Regions from separate parts of the Bacillus sp. EB106-04-04-XG123 genome, predicted to be linked through region 1. Evidence: riboswitches for the same ligand, from Rfam matches in the RefSeq annotation. Region 1 holds a riboswitch; the other holds the start of a gene.
What was found. Region 1 has a riboswitch for lysine ahead of AC3WTB_RS06640 (amino acid permease). Riboswitches for the same ligand answer to the same signal wherever they lie in the genome.
Positions count from the first base shown of each region.

Region 2: linked by a shared signal. The riboswitch ahead of AC3WTB_RS16060 (aspartate kinase) and the one ahead of AC3WTB_RS06640 (amino acid permease) in region 1 are both predicted to bind lysine.

Region 1 is NZ_JBYTDZ010000002.1:231,450-234,872, reverse strand. It holds gene AC3WTB_RS06655 (metal-dependent hydrolase) at 1-48, opposite strand, end outside; gene AC3WTB_RS06650 (MarR family winged helix-turn-helix transcriptional regulator) at 220-648, shown strand; gene sspJ (small acid-soluble spore protein SspJ) at 730-873, shown strand; lysine riboswitch at 995-1,173, shown strand; gene AC3WTB_RS06640 (amino acid permease) at 1,365-2,771, shown strand; gene AC3WTB_RS06635 (iron-hydroxamate ABC transporter substrate-binding protein) at 2,807-3,423, opposite strand, start outside.
Region 2 is NZ_JBYTDZ010000005.1:217,641-221,063, reverse strand. It holds gene AC3WTB_RS16065 (YslB family protein) at 7-450, shown strand; gene AC3WTB_RS16060 (aspartate kinase) at 605-1,840, opposite strand; lysine riboswitch at 1,974-2,151, opposite strand; gene uvrC (excinuclease ABC subunit UvrC) at 2,213-3,423, opposite strand, start outside.

The DNA of each region.
Region 1 (3,423 bases):
GGCTGTGGAGGCGGCAATTCCGCCCATGATGTGTGTTTTTCCTGTCATGATGCGTACTCCTGTTCTATCTTTAGTTCAAGTACTCACTATATCAAGGGTGGATTCATTCAGCAAGGCTTATTTCTAAAGAAAAAGAGGCCAAAAGGGTTGGCTGAATGGAAAAACATTCTATAATAAGGGGGAAGTCATGTTGATACTAACGATAAGGATGCGATTCGGATGGGTAATGCAGACATTTTAAAAGAAATTGTTCTTGTACATTATGAAGTCAGCCGTAAATTAAACCGCAAGTTACTTGAGTTAGAGAAAGACATCACGCCCCCACAGATATATGCTCTTTCTATTTTGATACAAGGCAAAGTATCACATGCCGAAGAGCTGAAGCAAAGACTCTCTTTAAACCCTGGTGCAGCCTCTATTGCACTCAATAAATTATGTGAGCAGGGTTATATTCAAAGAGAACGGGACAAGGACGATTCGTCACTTGTCCGTTTAGAAGTCACGGAAAAAGGGATGGCCATTTATGAAAAGCATACTCGTCTTTTCGGAAAGGTGATTCAGCATATGATGTCAGACTTCACAAAGGAAGATTTAAAAACCTTTCTGTCGTACTTGCAAAAAATGAGACAGACCTTTCATGATGATTGAGCCTCTTCCCTTGTATAATGCTGAGCGCTGTAGCACAAATTAAACAGGCAACCGCATTATATGAAAAGGGAGGAAACAGCGATGTCATTTTTCCAAAAGGATAAAAAAGCGAAAAGTGAGAAAAACCATCAGCAGGTAGATCAGCTGTTAGAGGAAGCAAGTAAAGAGCTAGCAGGCGATCCGCTTCAGGAAGCTGTACAAAAGAAGAAAAACAACGATCAATAAGCAGGTATAGGGCAGAGAAAAGAATCTCTGCCCTTTTTCTATGTTTTACCCTTTGACAGAAATGAGAATGTTTGATAACCTTCGTGTAGTAAAAATGAATAGAAATCCTCACGCTATGTCTCAGTGAGGTAGAGGTTGCGCGGATGATGAGTCACTCATGGGAGAGATGGAATCGAAGATCATGAGAAAAAAGGCATCAGCGCCGAAGTGTAGAGAGAGCTCCAACTTTCTTTATGCTGGGTCTGCATTGAATAAATGCAGGACTGCCACGTCTTTGAAGCGTGGAGGGCTATCCGGAGATCAAGGTGTATGTTTTGAAAAGCATGGACTTTTGTTCAGGCTTTTTTTTATGTTCTGAGTCACAAAAATAAGGGTATGCTGTTAAAAAGTAATCCATTATGAACATAAAGAATGCAAGTCATTGCTTCACAAATATATCAATGAAGATACTGCCGGGTCTGGTCCAAAGTGAATAAAACGGAGGTACGGAAATGGAACAGACAAAAAAATGGGGTTTTTGGTTATTGACGGCTTTTGTCGTCGGAAATATGGTAGGTTCAGGCATCTTTATGCTGCCAAGTACGCTTGCCCAGCACGCAAGTCCTTTAGGTGTGACGATGGCATGGCTTGTCACAGGCGGCGGTGTGCTGATGATTGCGCTTGTATTTGGGCATTTGTCCATTCATAAGCCGCAGCTGACGGCTGGACCACAAAGTTATGCAAGGGCGCTTTTTAAAGATCCGAAAAAAGGGAAAGCAGCTGGATTTACAATGGTGTGGGGATATTGGGTGGCAAGCTGGATTAGTAATGTCGCAATTATTACAAGCCTTGCTGGTTATTTAACGACTTTTTTCCCGATTCTCACAGTGAAGACTGAAGTTTTTACCTTTGGAAAAGAAGCGGTCACGCTTGGTCAGCTCATGACGTTTATCGTATGTACCCTTCTTCTATGGGGAACACATACCATTTTAATTACAAGCTTAAGTGCTGCAAGTAAATTGAATTTTATTACGACCTTTTCAAAGGTGCTTGGATTCGTCCTTTTTATTGTTGCGGGATTATTTGCATTTCAAACGGCATTATTTGAACATTACTACTTCCCGGTTGAAACAGGCAGCGAAGGAGTGCTTGGCCTTGGAGGTCAAATTCATCATGCGGCTATTTCCACACTATGGGCATTTATTGGAATTGAATCAGCTGTCATTTTATCAGGAAGAGCATCCTCACAGCGTGATGTGAAACGTGCGACGATTACAGGTCTTTTAATCGCACTTTCGATCTACATGATTATCACATTGATTACGATGGGCGTTCTGCCGCACGATCAATTGCAAGGTTCTGACAAACCATTCGTAGATGTGCTTCAGCTTATTATTGGGCCAGCTGGCGGAATTGTCATGGCTCTGCTGGCGATTATTTGCTTGTTTGGTTCGATGCTTGGCTGGATTTTACTTGGTTCAGAAGTACCGTATCAAGCAGCAAAGGCTGGTGATTTTCCAGCAGTATTTGCAAAAACAAACAAAAAAGGAAGCCCTGCTTTCGCTTTGACTGTTACAAATATTATGTCACAGCTGTTTATCTTCTCTGTGATGTCACGTACGATTAATGAAGCTTTTACCTTTTTAACTACATCAGCGACACTTGCGTATCTTATTCCGTATATTGTGTCTTCCATCTACAGCTTTAAGGTCATTATGCAAGGTGACACGTATGAACTTCAAAAAGGAAATCGAACGAGAGACGGCATCATTGCACTTGTTGCGATGGGGTATTCAGCTTGGGTCATTATTTCAGGAACAGCCGACTTGAAAACCTTTGGTCTTGGAATCGGTCTATTCTTAGTAGGTATTTTGCTTTATCCATTCATGTCAAAAGGATTTGCCAAAGGAACGGTATAAGGAAGACGTTTCTCCATTTCTGGAGAAACGTTTTTTTATGATGCAGATGTCAATCGATCCACAATAAACTCTAGCTGACCTTCTAGTGACACTGGGTCATTAAAGAAGAAACCGACTGGATCTATTTCGAATACATGTTTATTTTTGACGGCAGGAAGTGATGTCCAAATGCTGCTTTGATACACTTGGTCACCTTTACTTTTTGAGCCGCTCCATGGACCTGTGAAAATATAGTCGCCTGCGAATTCTGGCAACTTCTCAAGAGAAATATTCGCATAGCCAACACCGCTGTCGATCGCTTCTTTTTTGACAGCCTTCGGTGCTTTTAATTTCAGCTCGTCATAAATGATTTCGCCTCCGCGGGCAAAGGTGTTTCCAAAGATATAAATGCCTTTATCAAATGGCGATACAATCGAGACCGTTTTGCTGCCAACAGCTTTGGTTACCTTTGGTTTCACCTCAGCAATTTTGGTATCCCATTTTGTGATCCATTCTGTTGCTTTTTTTGGTGTACCTGTCATTTTACCGAATTCTTTTAGCTGATCTTTGAAAGAATATTGATTGTATTTTACCGCTACAGTTCGGGCGATTTTTTTGTATTGATCAAACTTCTCATCTTCCCCCCAAGCAATAATCATATCTGGCTTTAAAG
Region 2 (3,423 bases), on a different contig from region 1:
CGTACAATGAATAAATTCGAATCTAACTTAGAACAGCTAAAAGAAATTGAAGTCAATGGATTTGCCTACGAGCTGATACGCGAAGTTCTGCTGCCAGATATTCTTGGTCAGGACCATTCATCTATGATGTATTTTGCGGGTAAACTGCTTGCTCGTAAATTTCCTCAAGAGTCATGGGAAAAGATCCCCGAATTTTTCCATGATGCCGGATGGGGGACTCTCACAATGGTCCATTCGAAAAAACAGGAAATTGAGTTTGAGCTCGAAGGTCCACTAGTATCCAATCGACTCACCTATCAAAAGGAGCCATGCTTTCAGATGGAAGCGGGTTTTATTGCTGAACAAATTCAGCTTCTAAATGAGCACGTGGCTGAATCCTATGAACAAGTGAAAAAGCGTGCTGAGAAAGTCATTTTAACCGTTAAATGGGATTTAAGAGACCCTAGCTAATCCTCTTTATAAAAGGCGCGGACTTCAGGTCACGCCTTTTTTATATGTCTACATCTATCATAGCATACTTAATGAATGGGTTTACGTCCGTTTCAGCCGATTCCATATAGAAAAAAGAGGCGATCCTCTTTCATGAGGTCACCTCTTTACCTTTTTAAGAGTGAGCAGCTGCGCTCACCTTTGATAAATCAAACGCATCATGCAGCGCTTCTACCGCTTTGACCATATCATCACGGCCGACCACTGTTGAGACTTTGATTTCAGACGTACTGACCATTTTCACTTGAATGTCTTTTTGCGCTAACACAGCAAACATTTCAGCAGCTACGCCTGGGTTTGAGACCATTCCAGATCCCACGATGGATACTTTCGCTAATTTGCTTTCTGTCTCAATCTGCTCGTAGCCAAGCGCCCCTTTATATTCTTCTAATACTTCAACTGTTTTAGACAAATCATCCGTTTTGACAGAGAAAGAGATCGACGTTTGATTGGTGCTTGTGACAGACTGAATGATGATATCAACATTGATATTCTGTTTCGCAAGCGTCGTAAAGATGGTCGATAATGTTGTTAGACCGCTTGAAAGCCCGCACACTGTCACACGTGTAATCTGATCTTCAAATGCGATGCCTCTGACGACTAAATTTTGTTCCATGGATGATTCCTCCTCAATTAACGTACCTGATTCATTTTCAATACTAGAACGGACTTCTAGCGGGACTTGATAATTTTTCGCAAATTCAACAGCTCTTGGATGCAGGACCCCAGCTCCTAAGTTAGCCAGCTCAAGCATCTCATCGTATGAAATACCTGCAAGTTTCCGCGCAGATGATACAAAACGCGGATCTGTCGTAAACACTCCTGGTACATCTGTGTAAATATCACATTTATCAGCTTTTAGTGCGGCAGCCAGTGCCACAGCAGTCGTATCTGATCCGCCGCGACCAAGTGTTGTGATATGTAAGTCATCTGCAATTCCTTGAAAGCCTGCCACAACAACGACTTTCCCCGCACTTAATTCCTCTTTTATTCTTGATTCATCAATGTCCACAATTCTTGCATTTCCGTGTACGTGCTCTGTTTTCATACCAGCCTGCCAGCCTGTAAAGGAAATGGCATCATAGCCTCTTGCTTGGAGCGCCATCGATAATAATGAAATGGTCACTTGCTCACCAGTTGCGAGCAGCATATCCATTTCTCTTTTGCTTGGATCGTCTGTGAGTTCTTTCGCTAGGTCTACTAGAACATCCGTTGATTTGCCCATCGCTGAGACAACCACAACCACATCATGTCCTGCCTCGCGTTCAGCGATCACTCTCTCTGCCGCATTGCGAATTTTTTCTGTCGACCCAACGGAAGTTCCGCCAAATTTTTGTACAATTAGTCCCATGTCTACCACCCTTTTTCAAAAGTTCACGTGTGAGAGAAGAGGCTGCTTTGGAGACTGCCCGCTCACTGCAAATAAAAAAGCAATGAGAGAACAAATCTCCCATTGCTTTAAAATCATCATTAAACGATGCAAACAATGAGATAGCCCTCCAAGAAATCAATTCTTGACAGCCCTACATTTCTTCAATGTACAGCCAGCGAATAAAATGAGTGGATTTTATTCACTTCGGCGACGCTCCCCTTTCAGCCCTCTTCTTAGATCCCATCGATCTCCGAAGGCTTACTCTTGAAGTTCGCACCTCTATCTTCAACAAACAACACGTTCATTTATTAAATTAGTCACATCTTAACAGACTTTTGGAAAAAGTACAATCTATTTTTTTAATGCTTCCATTAAAAGTTCAGCCGTCTGTTTCGGAATACCAGCCTCCTGAAAATCTTGGATAGAAGCTTCTTTCATCTTTTTCACAGAGCCAAAATGTTTGAGGAGCTGCTTTTTCCGCTTCTCTCCGATACCTGGTACATCGTCTAAAATAGACTGGAATGCATTTTTTCCGCGCAGCTGCCGGTGAAAGCTAATGGCGAACCGGTGCACTTCATCTTGAATGCGCTGCAATAAGTAAAAAGCCTGGCTATTCCGCTCCAGCGCAACAATTTCGAGTGTATCTCCCATCATGAGATTCGATGTCCGGTGTTTTTCATCTTTTACAAGACCTGCGACCGGGACAGACAGATTCAATTCATTTTCAAGCACATCGATGGCTGCGTTGATCTGTCCTTTTCCTCCGTCAATTAAAATTAAATCTGGCAGGGGCAGTTCATCCTTTAACACGCGGGTATATCGTCTTCTAATGACCTCACGCATGGATGCATAATCATCTGGTCCTGAGACTGTTTTAATTTTGTATTTTCGGTATTCCTTTTTATAGGGCTTCCCGTCCTGAAAGACGACCATGGCAGAAACCGGGTCTGCTCCTTGAATATTTGAGTTATCAAATGCCTCGATTCTGTATGGCATATAAATATTAAGCGCATCCCCGAGCTGCTTCACTGCACCAATTGTTCGCTCTTCATCACGCTCTATGAGCGAAAATTTTTCTTTTAAAGCGATTTTGGCATTTTGATGGGCAAGTAAAAGTAAATCCTTTTTCTTTCCTTTTTTCGGCTGGTGAACGTTCGTCTCAAGCAATTGTTCAATCATCTCTTGATCGACACTGTCCGGCACCAAAATTTCCTTCGGCAGAAAATGGTTGTTCTTTTCATAAAATTGCCCCATAAACGTGAGGAACTCTTCCTCAGGGTCCTGATACATAGGGAACAGGCTGACATCACGTTCAATCAATTTCCCCTGTCTGATAAAGAAAACTTGGACACACATCCAGCCTTTATCATAGGCATAGGCAAAGACATCTCGATCTGATAAATCACTCATCGTCATTTTCTGTTTTTCCATCGTTGAGTCGATATAAGCGATTTGATCTCTCAGTTCTTTTGCCCGCTCAAACTCTAAATTCTCAGCAGCTTCCTGCATCTTTTCGGTGAGTTCTTTTTTGATTTGCTGGTGTCCTCCGTTTAGAAACCTTG